Regions from separate parts of the Delftia sp. DT-2 genome, predicted to be linked through region 1. Evidence: predicted binding sites of a transcription regulator. Region 1 holds the regulator's gene; each other region holds the start of a gene.
The links. Region 1 encodes FNR, which switches genes on or off when oxygen is low (the NO sensors DNR and NnrR bind a similar motif). Its sites were predicted from a motif close to TTGATNNNNATCAA; they were not measured.

Region 1 (6,418 bases):
GGCGCCGGCCACCGGCTTGCCGGCATCGTGCAGCAGCGCCGCCAGGCCCAGGTCGCGCAGCAGCGCAGCCTCCAGGCCCAGGGCCCGGCCCAGCAGCAGGCCGAGCACGGTCACGTTGACGGCATGCACGCTCTGGTTGCTGCCCACGCCATCGGACAGGAGGTGAATCGCCACGTCCTGCGGGCCGGCCAGTTCGGCCAGGCAGCCGTCGACCAGGGCTTCGGTGGGCATGCGCGCCTGCTCGGGCGCGCTGGCAAGGGTGGTTTCGATGGCCACATAGCCACGCTCCACCTTCTGAAAGCGCGCATTGCAGTCCTCCAGCCGGCCGCGCCAGTTGGGCACGGACAGCAGCAGCGGCGCTGCGGGTGCAGGTTCCTCGGCGGGTTCGGCTGCGGCGGCAGCCACAGCGGGCAGCGGCTGCGGCGGCGGAGTGCGCACCTCGGCCGGCCAGGCGTCGCTTTTGTGCGGAACGCAGCGCACCGCCTCCAGGCCCAGGGATTTCAGGGTCTGGATCTGTGCGCTGGAGGTGATCTTGAAGCTGCTGACCGGAAAAGGATGGTTCAGCCATCCAACATCGAGCTGGACAAACATGCCCGGACGGAGGTCTCGGATATCGATGAGGACGGAATGGTTCACGCGCGGCAACGGCCCCGAGGCTGAAGGAATCGGCAAATGTAAGCCGATGATTCGGGCATTATCTCCAGTTCTGAGGGCCTTGCAGGCAATCCGCGACCCTCAGGACCAAGTCTGTCCCCCGCTGTTGTTCATCGGCACCAGAGACTGGGCTTGTAGATCAGGTCCATCCACAGCGCCCACACGGCCACGCCCACCAGCATCAGGCCGGCCAGCCGCGTGCCCCATTCGGCACGCAGGCCGTTCAGGCGCTGGCGGCCCAGCCGCCACAGCCAGGGGCCGGCCACCAGCCACAGCCCGCTGCCCACGCCAAAGGCCGCCATGGCCGATGCGCCCTGCAAGGGGCCACCGCTGAGCGCGGCGACCAGCACGGCCGAATACAGCAGTCCGCAGGGCATGAGCGCCCAGGCATAGCCCGCCGCCAGCGTGCCGCCAGGGGCGGACACCCAGGGCTGCACGCGCCGCCAGGCGGCGCGGCCCGCAGACTCCAGCCAGGCGGGCTGGCGGGCCTGCACCATCATGGCCAGGCCCCAGGCCATCACGGCGACATGGGTCAGCGTCCAGAACGGCTGCAGCGCCGTGGTCTGGCTGGTGAGCCAGGACAGGCTTTCCATGGCCAGCGCCGAGGCAGCGCCCAGGCTGGCATAGCCGGCCAGCCGCCCGCCATGGAACAGCGCCGTGCGCAGCCACAGCCGGCTTTGCAGTCCATGGACGGCGACCACCTGCCCACCACCCTGTACCGTGCCCTGCCCCGCCCCGCCCGTGACCACGCCGCAGGGCGCGGCGCACATGGCAAGGCAATGGGGCCCGCCGACGAGCCCCATGATCAAAGCGGTCCAGAGCAGCGACAACAGCATGGGGCCTAGATGATCCTCGAAAACCGCGCCCGGTTCTTGTCGGCCTGCAGATATCGGTCAAACAGCATGGCCACGCCACGCACGAAGTACCAGCCCATGGGCGTGACCTGGAATCCCTCGTCGCTGATCTGCACCAGCCCCTTGGCCTGCAGGTCCTGAAGCGCCGCCAGCTCGGGGGCGAAATACTCGCGAAAGCCCAGCAGCCAGGCCTGCTCCATGGGCTCGAACAGCACGGCGCCCTGGCACATGATGGCCATGATGACGGCGCGCCGCACCAGATCATCGCGCGACAGTGCCAGGCCGCGCACCACGGGCAGGTGGCCGGCGTCGATGGCGTCGTAGTACTCCTCCAGCGTCTTGGCGTTCTGGCTGTAGCTGGCCCCCACCTTGCCGATGGCCGACACGCCCAGCGCAATCAGGTCGCAGTCGGGCTGGGTGCTGTAGCCCTGGAAGTTGCGATGCAGCCGGCCCTGGCGCTTGGCCACGGCCAGCGCGTCCTCGGGCAAGGCGAAGTGGTCCATGCCCACGTAGACATAGCCGCCGTCCATGAAGGCCGCGATGGAGCGCGAGAGCATGGCCAGCTTGTCGGCGCCCTGGGGCAGGTCCTCGGCCGCGATGCGCCGCTGCGGCTTGAAGCGCTCGGGCAGGTGGGCATAGGCATAGAGCGCGATGCGGTCGGGCCGCAGCGCATTGACCTGGGCCAGCGTGCGCTCGAAGGACTCGGGCGTCTGCTTGGGCAGGCCGTAGATCAGGTCCACGTTGATGGAGGCAAAGCCCAGCTGCCGTGCGGCCGCCACCAGCGCGAACACCTGCTCGGCCGGCTGCACGCGGTGCACGGCGATCTGCACCTGTTCGTCGAAGTCCTGCACGCCGAAGCTCAGGCGGTTGAAGCCCAGTTCCTTGAGCACGGCCAGGCGTTCGACGCTGACGGTGCGCGGATCGACCTCGATGGAGTATTCGCCGCCCGGCTCCAGCTTGAAATGCTCGCGCAGCAGGGCCATCAGCGTGCGCAGCTCATCGTCCGAGAAGAAGGTGGGCGTGCCGCCGCCCAGGTGCAGCTGGCTGACGGCCTGGCCCTTGCCGCAATGGGCCGTGTGCAAGGCCATCTCGCGCGCCAGGTAGTCCAGGTAGACGGCAGCGCGATCGTGGTGGCGCGTCACGATCTTGTTGCAGGCGCAGTAGTAGCACAGCGACTCGCAGAACGGCACATGCACATACAGCGACAAAGGCATGGCCCGCGCTGCGGTACTCGATTTGCGGTGCTCAAGTGCCAGGATATAGTCTTCAGCACCGAAAGCCTCCACGAAACGATCGGCCGTGGGGAACGAGGTGTATCGGGGCCCCGGTACGTCGAAGCGACGCAGCAGCTCTGGGGTGACAGCGGTCATGGGTTTTTTCCTCTAATGTCGTCCACTGTGCCGCAGCCCATTGGCCGCGTCCTTGACTCATATCAAGAGTTGTTCGCGGCAGTGCTGCGACAATTTGATCCAACTCATCGCCATCCACGAGGTCACCGCCGGCGCACTGCTGCGCCGCTGATGTTTACTCCATGAACCTTCAGACCATCAAAGCATCCTGTTCCAATTGCAACCTGCGCGAGCTGTGCATGCCCATGGGCCTGGATGCCGAGCAGATGCAGCGCATCGACGACATCGTGGCCACGCGCCGCAAGGTCAAGCGCGGCGGCCTGCTGTTTCGCAACGGTGAGTCCTTCACCTCGCTGTACGCCATCCGCACGGGCTTCTTCAAGACCTGCGTGGCCACCGAGGACGGGCGCGACCAGGTCACGGGCTTTCAGATGGCCGGCGAGATCATCGGCCTGGATGGCATCGTCAACGACCACCACACCTGCGATGCGGTCGCGCTGGAAGACGCCGAGGTCTGCGTCATGCCCTTCGACAAGCTGGAGGACCTGTCGCGCGAGGTCACGGCCCTGCAAAACCATGTGCACAAGGTCATGAGCCGCGAGATCGTGCGCGAGCATGGCGTGATGCTGCTGCTGGGCAGCATGCGTGCCGAGGAGCGCCTGGCCGCCTTCGTGCTCAACCTGGTGCAGCGCCTGCACGCCCGGGGCTTTTCCAAGTCGGAACTGGTGCTGCGCATGACGCGCGAGGAAATCGGCAGCTACCTGGGCCTGAAGCTGGAGACGGTGAGCCGCACCTTCTCGAAGTTTGCCGAAGAAAACATCATCGAGGTGCGCCAGCGCCATCTGCGCATCCTGGACACGGACGCGCTCAAGCGCATCGTCAACAGCCAGCAGTGCCAGTGAGGCCGCAAGACCCCGCCCCCCGGCAATGAACAGGGCCCGCGATCGCGGGCCTTGTTCATTGCCATTGCAGTGCACGCAGGTTCAATCGCGCCCCAGGCCCTGCATGGCCAGATTTGGGTCCGGCTCGGAGACCACGCCGTCGTTGAGATCGTGCGTGGAGCGTCCCAGCATGGTGGTCATGAGGCTGGACAGCATGGTCACACCCCAGAAGGCGAAGAAGGCCAGCGTGTAGATTCCCTGCCGCGACCAGCCCAGGTCGCCGAGCCAGTGCAGCTCCAGCGGGTCCACGAAGGCGAATACCAGCATCTCCATCACGGCGGCGGCCAGAAAGGCCGGCCAGGCAATCCACATCCAGCGTTGGGCCAACATCAGCGATCTCCTTGAGCTGTCGAGGGGTGGCTTTCATTGTGCGCGCCGCCCGCGCACCGTGCCAAGCCCTGCGCACCCTGCACTGCCTGTAGGAAACCCTTGGCCCTCGCGCATGCTGGAGATGCCATCCACCATACAAAAAAGGCCGCGACTGCGGCCTTGTGCACGGCATTTTCCTGCGTTCAGCGGTCCGTGGGATGGTCCTGCGCGGGCGTGGCCGCGTGGTTGCGGCCGGTGACCGCGGGCGCCAGGCTCTTGGGCACTTCGCGCACGCCATCGGCACGCTCGTTGATGGTGATGCCATTGCGGTAATAGTCAGGATCGATCACGGGATCGGCGCCATTGATCGCAATGACGGCCGTGACCACGCCAGCCACCACGACGGCGGCCGGGCCGGCCACCACGAGCCAGACATGGGCGAACTTCCACCAGGGCTTGCCGGCGTCCGGATGCGAAGGGGCCGTGGCGGGCGCGGAGACTGCGGGACTGGAAGACATGGATAACCTCTTTCTTTCAAACAGCCGGCGCAGCCTGGGCGGCGCCGGCCAGACATATCACCGGGGCACCAGGAAGACGGCCTTTTCGGACGCGCGTCCCGCGCCTGAATGCACGGCATCGATATCGAAGAATACGGTGTGCGAGCCCGGCTCGGCGGAACCGTAGGGAATCTGCAGCCGCGCCGCAATGCCGCGCGTCTCGGCCGGGCCGACCTCGACCTCCTGCTCGGACGCCAGCTCCAGCCCGTCGAGGCCATGGGCGCTGATGCGGTAGCGCTGGGCCTGCTCGGTGGCATTCATGATCTGCAGGCGGTAGACATTTTCCAGCTTGCCGCCCGCGACGATGCGCGACAGCGACGCCCGGTCGCGTATCACGTCGACCTTGACCGATTGGCGCAGCGCCAGGCTCACGATCATGGCCATGCTCAGGCCGATCAGCACGGCCGAGTAGACCAGTACGCGCGGACGGAAGATGCGGCGCAGCACCTGGGCCCGCCGCCACAGGCCGGCCATGGCGTTCTGCGTGGTCAGCCGGATGAGGCCGCGCGGATACTCCATCTTGTCCATGATGGAATTGCAGGCGTCTATGCACAGACCGCAGCCTATGCATTCGTACTGCAGGCCGTTGCGGATGTCGATGCCCACGGGGCAGACCTGCACGCACATCTTGCAGTCGATGCAGTCGCCCAGGCCCTGGGCCTTGTAGTCCACCTTCTTGGTGCGCGGCGCGCGCGGCTCGCCCCGGCCCGTGTCGTAGCTGACGATCATGGTGTCGCGGTCGAACATGGCGCTCTGAAAGCGCGCATAGGGGCACATGTACTTGCAGACCTGCTCGCGCATGTAGCCGGCGTTGCCATAGGTGGCGAAGCCGTAGAACAGCACCCAGAAGACCTGCCAGCTGCCCTGCAGCGCCAGCAGCTCGCCGCCCAGCTCGCGGATGGGCACGAAGTAGCCCACGAAGGTGAAGCCGGTCCACAGGGCAATGGCAATCCACAGCAACTGCTTGAGCGACTTCTTCCAGAGCTTTTCAAAGGTCCAGCCGTTCTTGTCCAGGCGCATGCGCGCACTGCGGTCGCCCTCGACCTTGCGCTCCACCCACATGAAGATTTCGGTGTAGACCGTCTGCGGGCAGGAAAAGCCGCACCACAGGCGACCGGCCACGGCCGTGAACAGGAACAGCGCCAGCGCCGAAATGATCAGCAGGCCCGCCAGGTAGATGAAATCCTGCGGGTACAGCACCAGCCCGAACAGGTAAAAGCGCCGCGCACCCAGGTCGAACAGCACCATCTGGCGCTGCCCCCATTCCAGCCAGGGCAGGCCATAGAAAACCAGTTGGGTGAGAAATACCAGAGCCCATCGCCAGCGTGCGAAGACACCGCTGATGGAGCGCGGGTAGACCTTCTTCTCGGACTCGAACATCGACACCAGCTGGCCCGGGTCCGGGTCGGCAGGCGTGATCGGAATGACTTTGCGGGGAGGCTTCCCGGCATCATCCCCGTTCTCGGGCTTCATGGTGGGTTCCTTGGTTTTTTGGAATATCTGAAAACTCAAAAGGCAAAAAGGCGGCGCCGCAGCGCCGCCCCCTGTCCTTATTGACGGACTGCGCCGTCTTTGTGCGACATGCCCCAGACATAGGAGGCAAGCACCGCGATCTGCGCCTCGGTCAGCTTGTCCTTCTGGGCAGGCATCTCGTTGTGCTTGCCGTTGTTGATCATGGCCGTGATGGCGGCCTCGCCCCAGCCGTGCAGCCAGATGTCATCGGTCAGGTTGGGCGCGCCCAGGGCCTGGTTGCC
Region 2 (6,418 bases), on a different contig from region 1:
GTGGGTCACGAAAATCATGAACCACGTGAACATGGCGCCGAACATGGCCACGGCCATCATCAGCATGAAGGACTGCTCGGGATTGATGATGTTGAACAGCGTGGCCACGGCAATGCCCAGGCAGGACAGCAGCAGCGCCGGCAGCGGCACGCCGCGCGAGTTCACGCGGCCCAGCACGGCGGGCGCATGGCCGGCGCGCGAGAGGCTGAACATCATGCGGGTGGTGATGTACAGCTGGCTGTTCATGGCCGACAGGGCGGCCACCAGCACCACGAAATTGACCACGCTGGCCGCGCCGGGCAGGCCAATGATCTCCATCACCTTGACGAAGGGGCTGCCCTCCTTGCCGGCGGCCGACCACGGCACGATGGCCAGCATCAGCGCGATCGTGGCCAGGTAGAACACCACCAGGCGCACCATGGTGGAGCGGAAGGCGCTGGTGACGGCGCGCTGCGGGTCCTTGGCCTCGCCGGCGGCCACCGCGATCATCTCGATGCTCAGGTAGCTGAAGATGGCGATGATCACGCCCACCCAGGTCCCCCACAGGCCGTTGGGGAAGAAGCCGCCGTTGTTGACGTAGTTGGCAAAGCCCACGCCGTCCGGACGGGCGCCGAACACCACCCAGGCGCCGACCACGATAAAGGCCGCGATGGCGATGATCTTGATCATGGAGAAGCTGTACTCCACGGCGCCGAAGGCCTTGACGCTCATCATGTTCACGCCGATGAGCGCGCCCGAGAAGATCACCACCCAGGCCCAGCGCGGCACCTCGGGGAACCAGTAGCCCATGTACAGGCCCACGGCCGTCACCTCGGTGCCCACGGCCAGCACCACGCAGGCCCAGTAGGCATAGCGGACCATGAAGCCGGCCATCGGGCTGATGTAGTGCTCGGCATAGGCGCCGAACGAGCCCGAGGTCGGGTGGGCCACCGTCATCTCGGCCAGGCAGCCCATGAGCAGCAGCGAGATCACTGCGCCGATGGCATAGCTGATCAGCACGCTGGGCCCGGCAAAGCCGATGGCAAAGCCGCTGCCCAGGAACAGGCCGGTGCCGACGGCACCGCCGATGGCGATCATGGTCATCTGTCCGGCGGACAGCTGCTGTTGGAGTCCGGCTTCGCGCTGGACGATGTCTTCGAAGGCTGGCATGGGTTGTTGTCTCCGTTGCTGTGGGGGGCTTCGGAGGCGGATGCTATGGACGGCCTTCGCGGGACGTTTAGTAGTTATCCCTAAATCGACTTGATCTTGGATAAGTTATTCTGTGAAACATGAATTCATAGGTGGTTTATGCCAATCGACATCGACAGAACGGACCGGCTGCTGATCCGCGCCCTGCAGGACAACGCGCGGCTGACCTCGGGGGAGCTGGCGCAGCGTGTGCATTTGTCGCAGTCACCGTCATGGCGGCGCATCAAGCGGCTGGAGGACGAGGGCGTGATCACCGGCTACCACGCCGCGCTGAGCCGGCGCGCCATAGGTTTTGGCGTGCTGGCCTTCGTGATGGTGGGCATAGACCACCAGAACGAGGAGTCCTCGCGCCATTTCCAGGAAGCGGTCTGCGCCATTCCCGAGGTCGTGATGTTCCATGGCATCTCGGGGCCGGAGGACTTCCTGCTGGTCGTCGTGGCGCGCGATCTCGACGCCTATTCCGATCTGCTGCTCAGCCGCCTGCACCGGCTGCCCGGCGTGCGCCAGGTGCACACGCATTTCTCGCTGCAGGAATTCAAGGGACAGCTGGCGGGGCTGCCGGTGGAATGACGGCTGGTGGCGCCTGGCAGGCTGCTAGAGCAGGCCGCTGTCCAGCGCCTGCATGCCATGGCGCACGCGCACGCGGTTGCAGGCATCGCTGCCGGCGGCGAACTCGCGGCAGGGCGAGGGGCGCCATTCATAGATGCCGCAATGGGCCTTCTCGCCCACCTTGCCGACCAGGGCCGCGCAGCGGGGACGCGCCCAGTCGGTTCCGCGCATGCGGCAGGTGTGGTCGGTGACTTCCTCGGCCAGCCCGGCTGGCACGCGGCCGCCCTGCGCCTGCGACTCGTGCACGGAAAAGTCCACGCGAAACGACGCGCAGCAGGCGCCGCAGCTCAGGCAGGGATGGGTCATGGCGTGGGGAGGGGAGTGCGCAAAGGCCGTGTCGGCGTCGGCCGCCATTGTGCCGCGCGCCGCCCGCCTGGGCCCGCCAGGGGGCAAAGCCGGGAACGCAAAACCCTGTCCCGCACTCCGATACCATGCGCGGTCCCGCCGCCCGGGTTCGATCAAAATCAAAATGAGAATAAAAATCAATTGATACAACACGCCATGCATTCGATGAACCCCGCGACGGACGCTGCGGCTCCGTCCACGCTGTCCGCGCCTCCCATGTCCTCCTCTGCTGCCGTTGCCGCCGTTGCTGCCACCACGGCCATCACCCTTGATGCCCTGCCCCGCCAGGTATCGGCGCGCGTGGTCGAGCTCCATGCCGCACGCGATGCCAGCGAGCAGGAACTGCTGCTGCGGCTCATGGAGATCGGCTTTCTGCCCGGCGAGCCCGTGCGCATCCTGGCCGCGGGCTTTCCGGGCGACGACCCGCTGGCCGTGCGCGTGGGCCAGACCACGTTCGCTTTGCGCCGCCATGAGGCGGCCCTGGTGCGCGTGGCGCCGGAGGCGGTGGCATGAGCGCGTCGTCCTCTCCCAAACTCATCCAGCCGCTGCAGCCTGCCCAGGGCGGCGGCGGCAGCGGTGATTCCGCACTGCGCCTGGCCCTGCTGGGCAATCCCAACTGCGGCAAGACGGCGCTGTTCAACCTGCTGACCGGCGCACGCCAGAAGGTGGCCAACTACGCGGGCGTGACCGTGGAGCGCAAGGAAGGCTGGCTGAGCACGGCCAGCGGCCGGCGCGTGCGCGTGCTGGACCTGCCGGGCACCTACAGCCTGCATGCGCACAGCGAGGATGAGCGCATCACGCGCGACATCGTCTCGGGTCGCCATGCGCGCGAGGCGCCGCCCGAACTGCTGGTCTGCGTCACCGACGCCACCCATCTGCGCCTGAACCTGCGCCTGGTGCTGGAGGCCCAGCGCCTGGGCCTGCCCATGCTGCTGGTGCTCAACATGAGCGACATGGCCAGGCGCCAGGGCATCGATATCGACCGCGAGGCGCTGTCACGCGCCCTGGGCATGCCCGTGCTGTCCACGGTGGGCGTGCGCCAGGACGGCGCGCGCGAACTGCTGCAATGGCTGGACGGCCCCGAAGCCCGCGCCCTGGCGGCGCCGCAGCTGCAGGCCCCGGCCCGCCCGGGCGATGCGCGCGAGCAGGTGCTGGCCCTGCACCAGCAGGTGGCCCGCATCATGGCCGACTGCGTCAAGGAGCCCGTGGTGGACACCCGGCGCGACGACCGCATCGACGCCGTGGTGCTGCACCCGCTGTGGGGCATGCTGCTGCTGGCAGCCACGCTGTTCCTGATGTTCCAGGCCGTGTTCAGCTGGGCACAGCCGCTGATGGATGGCATCGAGGGCGGCGTTTCGGCCGTCTCGGCCCTGGTCAACGAGCACATGCCCGAAGGCGCGCTGCGCAGCCTGCTGGCCGATGGCGTGATCGCCGGCACGGGCGCCGTGCTGGTCTTCCTGCCGCAGATCCTGATCCTGTTCCTGTTCATCCTTGCACTCGAGGATTCGGGCTACCTGCCTCGTGCCGCCTTTTTGCTGGACCGCATCATGGGCAAGGTCGGCCTGTCGGGCCGCTCCTTCATTCCGCTGCTGTCCAGCTTCGCCTGCGCCGTGCCCGGCATCATGGCCACGCGCTCCATCACCAGCTGGCGCGACCGCCTGGTGACCATCATGATCGCGCCGCTGATGACCTGCTCGGCGCGCCTGCCGGTCTATGCGCTGCTGATCAGCGCCTTCATTCCCGAGCGCACGGTGGGCGGCATCTTCAACCTGCAGGGCCTGGTGCTGTTCGCGCTGTACGTGGCCGGCATCGCCAGTGCCATGGCCGTGGCCGGCGTGGCCAAGCTGGTGGGCCGCAGCGCCGGCCCCACGCCGCTGCTGATGGAGCTGCCCTCCTACCGCTGGCCCAGCCCGCGCAGCCTGGCCCTGGGCCTGTACGAGCGCGCCATGATCTTCCTGCGCCGCGTCGGCGGCATCATCCTGACCGTGAGCATCGTGCTGTGGTTCCTGGCCAGCTACCCGGCGCCGCCCGATGGCGTCACCGAAGCGGCCATCCGCTACAGCTTTGCAGGCCGCATCGGCGGCTGGCTGGAGGTGGTGCTGGCGCCGATCGGCTTCAACTGGCAGATCGCCATCGCCCTGGTGCCCGGCATGGCCGCGCGCGAAGTGGCCGTCAGTGCCATGGGCACGGTCTATGCACTGTCCGCTGCCAGCGACGAGGCCATGGCCGAGCAGCTGGGGCCGCTGATCGCCCATACCTGGTCCCTGGCCACGGCGCTGTCGCTGCTGGCCTGGTTCGTGTTCGCGCCCCAGTGCATTTCCACGCTGGCGGCCGTGCGGCGCGAGACCAATGGCTGGCGCTATCCGCTGCTGATGACGGGCTACCTGTTCGCGCTGGCCTACCTGGCCAGCTTCATCACCTACCGCGTGGCCCTCGCGCTGGGCGCGGGCTGAGGAGGGCATTGAGCATGTGGCAAAACATCATCGTGGGCGTGATCGTGATGGTGGCGGCCGTGTCCCTGGTCTGGCGCTACCTGCCGGCGCGTTGGCGGCTGAAGGCCGGTCAGCTGCATCCGTCGCTGGCGCCCAAGGACGGAGGCGGCTGCGGCGGCTGCAGCGCCTGCGGCGGAGACAGCTGCGCACCGGACAGGCGCCAGCCATAGCGCCAGATCGGTCGCCAGGCCGGTCGCCGGGCCTCCGGCCGGTTGCACGCTCAGGCAGCGGCCAGCCAGATGCGGGCGCCGTCATCCAGCGCAGGCAGGCCATGCGCCAGGCGCGCAGCGTTGCAGCGGTCCGTGCCCATCTCGAATTCCCGGCAGGTCGATGAGCGCTGCTCGTAGATGCTGCATGCCACCTGTTCGCCGCAGCGGCCCGTGAGGGCCGTGCAGCGCACGGGGCGGCGCTCGGTGCCGTTCATGCGCCAGCGGTTGCCGTGGACCTCATGGGCCAGTTCATCGGGAACGGTGCCGCCCATGGAGCGCAGTTCGTAGACGGAAAATTCGACACGGAAGTGTTCGCAGCAGACGCCGCAGTTCAGGCAGGGATGCAGGGCTTCGGACATGGAAGTTCTTCTTCGGGAGACAGCAGGGCACGCACAGGCTTGCCGCGCCCGGTGCCCGGGGCGGCGCATAAGGCTGGGAAGAGGGGGTGCGGCCCTAGGTATGGCCCTGGAGGAACTTCAGATAGAAGGTGTGGATGCGCACGAACAGCGCACGCACCCGGGCCGCGAAATGCCGGCGCGGCCCGAAGAAGGAGGGCACGCGCGTATGGCGTGCAATGTGCGGATGGCGCAATGCGCAGCCGCCCAACGGAAACACCGCCTGGGGGCGCTTGGCCTGCAGGCGGTGTCTGGAGTGTTCGTGGCTCAGGTGCATGGGTGTGGGGGAATGCGCCTGGGCCAAAGGAGTGGGCGTGATCAGCCCGGCTGGCGGCCCAGCAGCAGGTACTCCATCAGTGCCTTTTGCACGTGCATCCGGTTCTCTGCCTCATCCCAGACCACGGACTGCGGCCCGTCGATGACCTCGGCCTGCACTTCCTCGCCACGGTGGGCGGGCAGGCAGTGCATGAACAGGGCGTCGGCACGCGCGGCGGCCATCATCTCGGCATCCACGCACCAGTCGGCGAAGGCCTTCTTGCGGGCCTCGTTCTCGGCCTCGTAGCCCATGCTGGTCCACACGTCGGTGGTCACCAGGTCGGCGCCCTTGCAGGCATCCAGCGGGTCCTTGAAGACCTTGTAGCAGCCCTCGCGCGGCGCCTTGCCGCCAAAGGCCAGCTTCTCGTCCACTTCGTAGCCGCCCGGCGTGCTGACGTGGACGGTGAAGCCCAGCAGGTCGGCAGCCTGCAGCCAGGTGTTGGCCATGTTGTTGCCGTCGCCGACCCAGGCGACGGTCTTGCCCTGGATCGAGCCGCGGTGCTCGATGAAGGTGAAGATGTCGGCCAGGATCTGGCAGGGGTGGAACTCGTTGGTCAGGCCGTTGATGACGGGCACGCGCGAGTACTCGGCAAAGCGCACGATCTTGTCCTGGCCGTAGGTGCGGATCATCACCAGGTCGGTCATGCGGCTGATGACGCGCGCGCTGTCCTCGATGGGCTCGGCGCGGCCCAGCTGGCTGTCGCCCGTGGTCAGGTGGACCACCGAGCCGCCGAGCTGGTACATGCCGGCCTCGAAGCTCACGCGGGTGCGCGTGCTGGCCTTCTCGAAGATCATGGCCAGCGTGCGGTCGCTGAGCGTGTGGTGCTTTTCGTAGTTCTTGAACTTCTTCTTGATCAGGGCCGCG
Region 3 (6,418 bases), on a different contig from region 1:
GCTCGAATTCCTGGCCCACCGCGACATGCTCACCGGCCTGCCCAACAGCGTGCGCTTCACAGCGCTGCTGGAAGACGCCGTGGCCGAGGCGGCCGCCGAGCAGGGCACGCTGGCCGTGATGCTGCTGAACATCGATCGCTTCAAGGACGTCAACGACAGCTACGGCCACGCCATCGGCGACCAGGTACTGCGCCACATCGCCGCCCGTGTGCACGATTCCCTGGGCCCCCAGGACCTCATAGGTCGCATGGCCGGTGACGAACTGGCCGTGCTGTGCAAGGGCATGAGCGAGCGCGGCGACGCCATCGCCCGCGCACGGCAACTGATCGCGGCGGCCGGCCAGCCCTGGAGCTCGCCGGACGGCCTGTCCGTCATGGCCGGCGTCAGCGTGGGCATCTGCATGTACCCCTCCCATGCCGGCAATGCCCAGGACCTGCTGCAGGGCGCGCATGCGGCCGTCTACGGCGCCAAGTCGCGCAGCGGCCGTGCCTGGTGCTTCTTCGAGGAAGACATGACCTCGGCCGCGCGCGAGCGCCTGGCCATGGAGGCACGGCTGCGGCAGGCCATAGACCTGGGCCACCTGCGCCTGTACTTCCAGCCCCAGATCGACCTGGCCACTGGCCGCCTGGTGGGCGCCGAGGCCCTGGTGCGCTGGCTGGACCCGGACGAGGGCCTCATCTCCCCGGCCCGCTTCATCCCTGTGGCCGAAAGCTCGGGCGTCATCGGCGCGCTGGGCCTGTGGGTGCTGCGCGAGGCCTGCGCCCAGGGCCAGCGCTGGCGCGATCAGGGCCTGCCCGAGATGACCATCGCGGTCAATGTCTCGCTGCACCAGTTCCTGCTGACCGACATCGCCGGTGCCACCGCCGACGCGCTGGCCGCCACGGGCTTCGCCCCGCACTGCCTGGAGCTGGAGATCACCGAAAGCGCCCTGGCCGAGCGCCCCGAGGAGGCCCTGGCCGTCATGCGCCGTCTGCGCGCCCAGGGCCTGCGGCTGGCCATCGACGACTTCGGCACCGGTTATTCCTCGCTGGCCCACCTCAAGCGCTTCCCGCTGGACCTGCTCAAGATCGACCAGGGCTTCATCCGCGACATCCCGCACAGCGCCGACGACATGGCCATCAGCGGGTCGGTGATCGCGCTGGGGCATGCCATGGGGCTGAAGGTGCTGGCCGAGGGCGTGGAGACGGCCGAGCAGCTGGCATTCCTGCGCGGCAAGGGGTGCGACTTCTTCCAGGGCTATCTGTGCAGCAAGCCCATGCCTGCGCAGGCGTTCGGCGAGTGGGTCTCGGGCAACGAGGGAATGTGGGCCGTGCAGGGGTGAAGCTCAGTCCACCCGACCCGCATCCGCCCGCGGTGCCGGCGGGTTCCTGAACTTCTCGCGCAGCTCTGCGCAGTGGTCCTTGGCCGGCAAGGCGTCCGTCTTCTGCAGCCAGTCCACATCGGATTCGTGCGCCACCGATGTCTCGCCTGCCTGCGCCACGGCCACTTTGGCTGCTGCGGACTCCGGCAGCCAGGTCGGGATGCCCACCCCGCGCAGGACATGGCCCCGCCCGGCCACCAGCACCACGGTCTTGCCGGGCCTGATCGCCGCCTTGGCCACCTCGGCCATGCTGGCATCGCGGGCCAGCTGGATGCGGGCCATGGGCGGCAGCTGTGTGTCGGGCAGCAGGCCGCAGTGGCCTTCGCGGATGGCGTCGAGCTGGCGCTGCCAGGCTTCGGGCGGCAGGTGGGTGTCCAGGTTCTGGTTGCGCATGGCCTGCTTCATGTCGGCGCGGGGCAGGTTGCCGCCCAGCACGGGCACGCCTGCGCGCACGGCGGCCATGACCACGCCGCGGTAGCGCGGCCAGGGCCAGGCGGCGTCCTGCCATTGCAGGGCCTGCTGCACAGCGTCCTCGGAGGCGTCGCGCGCCAGGCTGGCCGTGGAGCCCGTGCGCGGCGCCATCTCGATCACCAGCGCGGCCAGGCGCTCCTGTTTTGCCAACTGCTCCACCGTGGCCTGCTGCCAGGCCTGGTGGGCCGCCGCATCGTGCTGCTCGCCCAGCAGCACGATGGGCGCGTCGGACCAGCGCTGCAGCTGCTGCGTCCAGTCCCGCGCCGGTGTGGAGGAGCTGGCGCAGCCGGCAAGGGCTGCCGCCAGCCATGCGGCCGCAGCCAGGCCGGCAAGGCGCGGGGTGCGGATGAAGGGGCGGAGGTGGGAGCGGACTTGCATGGCCCCATGCTAAACACTGGCCTCGCCCGGGGGCCCCATAGGCCCTGTGGGCATTGGGGGCAGTTGAAAGGATCCTAGGAATCGGGGCGGGGCACGGCGCAAACGGGCGGCGCTTGATTCAGGTCAAGACGCGCAAATGTGCCGTGGCTACAGTGCAACCATGCATGGCAAGCCCTCGCTTTCGACCAAGCTGCTGCTCATGGGCGCGGCCTGCCTGCTGGCGGCCGTGGCATCGATCGGCTTCACGCTGTGGGTGGCCTGGCAGCTGGAAGGCGGCGCGGCCGCCGTGAACGAGGCCGGGCGGCTGCGCATGAGCATGGTGCGCATGGCCATGGCGCGCCAGAACGAGGCGCCTGCGCAGTGGCAGGCGCGCGCGCAGCAGTTCGACGCCAGCCTGGACCTGCTGCGCAGCGGCGACATGTCGCGCCCGCTGTTCGTGCCCTGGAGCGACGAGGTCAGGGCGCGCTACGAGCGCATACGCCGCGACTGGAGCGCGCTGCACGCGCGCTGGCAGGCCGAGGACCAGGCTGATGCGCAGGCCATCATGGGCAGCGCCGACGCCTTCGTGCGCGAGGTGGACGGCTTTGTCGAAGCCATCGAGGACCGGCTCTCGCGCTGGACGGCCATCCTGCACCTGTTTCAGATGTGTCTGATGGCGCTGGCCATCATCGCGGCCGTGAGCTTCATGGCCACCAGCTACTGGCTGGTGCTGCATCCCGTGGGCCAGTTGCGCTCGGCGCTGGAGCGCATGCGGCGCGGACACCTGGACACGCGCATGAGCGTGGAGGTGGACGACGAGTTCGGCCAGCTGGCCGCAGGCTTCAACCTGATGGCCCAGTCGCTGCAGAGCTCGCACGCCGAATTGGAAGACAAGGTGCGCGAGAAGACCGCCAGCCTCAACGTGCAGCACCAGCAGCTGCAGGCGCTGTACGCGGTCAGCGTGCAGGCCTCCGAGGCGGCCTGCCTCCAGGCCCTGGCCGAAGGGTTCGTGCGCCAGATCCGTGTGGCAGCCCAGGCCGATGCGGCCACGGTGCGCTGGTCCGACGAGGCCAACGAGCGCTACGTGCTGCTGGCCGGCGACGGCCTGCCCCAGTCCATGTCGGTGCAGGAGCACTGCCTGCACACGGGCGCCTGCCTGTGCGGCCAGCCGCGCGAGCAGGCGCGGCTGCGCGTGATCCCCATCACCCCGGCCAGCGACCTGCAGCTGCCCCACTGCCGCGAGGCCGGCTTCGAGACCGTGGTCAGCATCCCCGTGCAACTGCAGCAGCGCCTGCTGGGCGAGGTCAACCTGTTCTTTCGCTCCACCGTGGTGCTCACGGACGACATGCGCGACCTGCTGTCCGCCATGGCGCGCCACCTGGCCAGCGCCATGGAAAGCCTGCGCGCCACGGCGCTGGAGAGGGAGGCCGCCGTGGCCGAGGAGCGCGGCCTGATCGCGCGCGAGCTGCATGACTCCATTGCCCAGTCGCTGGCCTTTCTCAAGATACAGACCCAGCTGCTGCGCGACGCCGTGGCCAAGGGCCGCGACGAGGCGCGCGACCGCAGCCTGGGCGAGCTGGAAGTGGGCGTGCGCGAATGCTATGCCGACGTGCGCGAGCTGCTGGTGCATTTCCGCACGCGCACCAGCGCCGAGGACATCGAGGCCGCGCTGCGCGCCACGCTGTCCAAGTTCGAGCACCAGACGGGCATTGCCACCTCGCTGAGCATGTCGGGCCAGGGCCTGCCGCTGGCGCCCGACGTGCAGATCCAGGTGCTGCACATGGTGCAGGAGGCGCTGTCCAACGTGCGCAAGCACGCGGGTGCCAGGCATGTGGAGCTGCGCGTGGGGCGCCACCCCTGGCGCTTCGAAGTCTGCGACGACGGCTGCGGCTTCGTCCCCGCCGACGTGGCGCCGGACTCGCTGCATGTGGGCCTGGGCATCATGCGCGAGCGCGCCCTGCTGGCGCAGGCGCTGGTCCATGTCCACTCCCGCCCCGGCGAGGGCACGCGCGTGCTCATCGAGCTGCCGCCGTCGGCCTCGGCCGGGGCGCCGGCGCAGGCCCTCCCCTCGAACGCGTGACACGCTCCCGCAAGAAAAAGACCGCCCCATGTCCTTCTCCAGCCCCATCTCCGTCTTCGTCATCGACGACCACACGCTGTTCCGCCGCGGCCTGATCGCCCTCATCGCCCAGGACGCAGGCCTGCGCGTGGTCGGCGAGGCCGGCGACGCGGGCGAGGCCCTGCGCCTGGTACCCGCGCTTGCGCCCCAGGTCATCCTGCTGGACAACCACCTGCCCGGCGTGCCGGGCGTCGATGCCATCGCGGGCCTGCGGGCCGCATCGCCCGGCAGCCGCGTCGTCATGCTCACCGTGAGCGAGGACGGCCAGGACCTGGCGGCCGCGCTGCGCAACGGCGCCCAGGGCTATCTGCTCAAGACCATCGACGGCGACCTGCTGTCCGAGGCCCTGCGCCGCGCCGCGCGCGGCGAGCCTGTGGTCAGCCCCGAGATGATGGGCAAGCTGGTGGCCGCCTTCCAGTCCCAGGGCGCGCCCGAGCCCCAGGCGCCCGAGCCGGACGAGGCCCCGGCCTCGCCGCTGTCCCCGCGCGAGGAAGAGGTGCTGGTCCAGATCGCCCGAGGCGCCAGCAACAAGGAAATCGCCCGCACGCTGGACATTGCCGAGACCACGGTCAAGATCCATGTGCAACACATCCTGCGCAAGCTGGGCCTGAGCTCGCGCGTGCAGGCGGCGGTGTATGCGTCGGAGCGGCAGCGGGATTAGCGGCCTACGCTGTGGCTGAAGCCCAACCATCCCCCGCACACCGCATCGCCCACACCCAGGCCAGCGCGGCCGCTACGGTCAGCCCGGTGAGCATGGCTGCCGCGCCCACGGCGTCCAGCGCCACGCCGGCGGCCAGCGGCACCAGCATGCGGCTGGCGGCGAACAGGCTGGCCTGCAGGCCGTAGTCGAAGGCCTGCCAGCGCGGGCGGGCGAATTGCATCATCAGTCCGAAGACGCAGGCCGAGGAGGCGCCCATGGCTGCTGCCACGCAGGCCACGGCCGCGACCAGGCCCGGGGCCGGGGCGCCGGCTGCGATGACGGCCGCCAGCAGCGCCAGCGCCGCCACGTTGCCGCCCGCATACAGGGGCAGGGCGCGCCGGGTGCCCAGGCGGTGCGTGAGCAGGGGCGAGGCCGCGCCCGCCAGCGCAGCCACCACGCCGCCGCCCATGCCGGCCAGCAGGGCGGCCTGGGCGGGCGCGAAGCCATGGTCCAGCATCAGCGGCTTGAGGTAGAACCAGGCCGCGCCGATGAAGGGGAAGTAGCTGACCAGCACCAGGGTCCAGCGCCAGGCGCCGGGCTGGGCGCCATAGCCGCGGACCATGGCGGCCAGTCCAGCTTTGGGCGCAGGCAGCAGCAGGGGTGAGGGCGCATCCCCCGGCTCATGGCGCACCACCCAGGCCAGCAGCAGGGCGCCCAGGGCCAGCGCGCCGGCCAGGCAGAGGAAGGGCGCGTGCCAGCCCCATTTCGCCTGCATGAGCAGCATCATCCCGCCGCCCACGATGGCGCCCAGCGACAGCGCCGCTGCGCGCACGCCCCCGGCGCGCATGCGCTCGGACGCGGGCAGCAGGCGGATGGCCAGGGCGCTGACGGGAATGTCGGCCCAGGTGGCGGCCAGCGCGGCCGCGAAGGCCAGGCCGAACAGCCACAGGCGCTCGGCCAGCAACTGCTGCCAGCCCAGGGCCAGCAGCACGGCCGCATAAGCCAGGCACAGGGCCAGCGCCCAGGCGCGGTAGCGCGGCCGGCCGTTCGCGCTGCGCGCTTCCACGGGCGCGGCCAGCGCGAACTTGATCAGCGCGGGCAGGCCCGCCAGCTGGAACAGGCCGATGGCCGTGCCCGACCAGCCATGCTGGCGCATGACCAGGGGCAGGCCCAGCCAGAGGTAGACGCTGGGCGCGGTGAGCGCCAGGTGCAGCCAGCCGAAAAGTGCCTGGAGCAGCCAGACAGGGCGGGGAGCTGCGGCCTTCATGGCGCGGCCTTGCGGGCAATGAGCACGGCCAGCGGTGCCATCGGAAACTCGCGCGACTCGATGCGTTCGATGCGCTCGAAACCCGCCTGCGCCAGCAGCGCCTGCAGCTCGCCGCGCCGGGTCACGCTGCGGCCCAGCAGGCGCATGGGCAGGTAGTAGGGCAGGGTGCGCAGGGCGGCTTCGGGCGTCTCATCCACCTCGGCA

Region 2: a site for FNR is predicted at 2,252-2,265, ahead of PO605_RS01185 (FeoA family protein). Genes of this name have one in related genera too.
Region 3: a site for FNR is predicted at 2,323-2,336, ahead of PO605_RS04005 (type IV pili methyl-accepting chemotaxis transducer N-terminal domain-containing protein). Genes of this name have one in related genera too.

What each region holds. Positions count from the first base shown of each region.
Region 1 is NZ_JAQOTI010000004.1:393,161-399,578, forward strand. It holds gene PO605_RS09205 (HD-GYP domain-containing protein) at 1-591, opposite strand, end outside; gene PO605_RS09210 (sulfite exporter TauE/SafE family protein) at 765-1,490, opposite strand; gene hemN (oxygen-independent coproporphyrinogen III oxidase) at 1,496-2,878, opposite strand; gene fnr (fumarate/nitrate reduction transcriptional regulator Fnr) at 3,040-3,759, shown strand; gene PO605_RS09225 (hypothetical protein) at 3,841-4,128, opposite strand; gene PO605_RS09230 (FixH family protein) at 4,311-4,625, opposite strand; gene ccoG (cytochrome c oxidase accessory protein CcoG) at 4,683-6,137, opposite strand; gene ccoP (cytochrome-c oxidase, cbb3-type subunit III) at 6,215-6,418, opposite strand, start outside.
Region 2 is NZ_JAQOTI010000001.1:259,123-265,540, forward strand. It holds gene PO605_RS01170 (amino acid permease) at 1-1,149, opposite strand, end outside; gene PO605_RS01175 (Lrp/AsnC family transcriptional regulator) at 1,288-1,758, shown strand; gene PO605_RS01180 (YkgJ family cysteine cluster protein) at 1,783-2,103, opposite strand; gene PO605_RS01185 (FeoA family protein) at 2,299-2,655, shown strand; gene feoB (ferrous iron transporter B) at 2,652-4,595, shown strand; gene PO605_RS01195 (hypothetical protein) at 4,610-4,804, shown strand; gene PO605_RS01200 (YkgJ family cysteine cluster protein) at 4,855-5,202, opposite strand; gene PO605_RS01205 (hypothetical protein) at 5,297-5,515, opposite strand; gene argF (ornithine carbamoyltransferase) at 5,557-6,418, opposite strand, start outside.
Region 3 is NZ_JAQOTI010000002.1:325,999-332,416, reverse strand. It holds gene PO605_RS04015 (putative bifunctional diguanylate cyclase/phosphodiesterase) at 1-1,321, shown strand, start outside; gene PO605_RS04010 (ChaN family lipoprotein) at 1,325-2,209, opposite strand; gene PO605_RS04005 (type IV pili methyl-accepting chemotaxis transducer N-terminal domain-containing protein) at 2,370-4,268, shown strand; gene PO605_RS04000 (response regulator) at 4,297-4,968, shown strand; gene PO605_RS03995 (MFS transporter) at 4,973-6,214, opposite strand; gene PO605_RS03990 (class I SAM-dependent methyltransferase) at 6,211-6,418, opposite strand, start outside.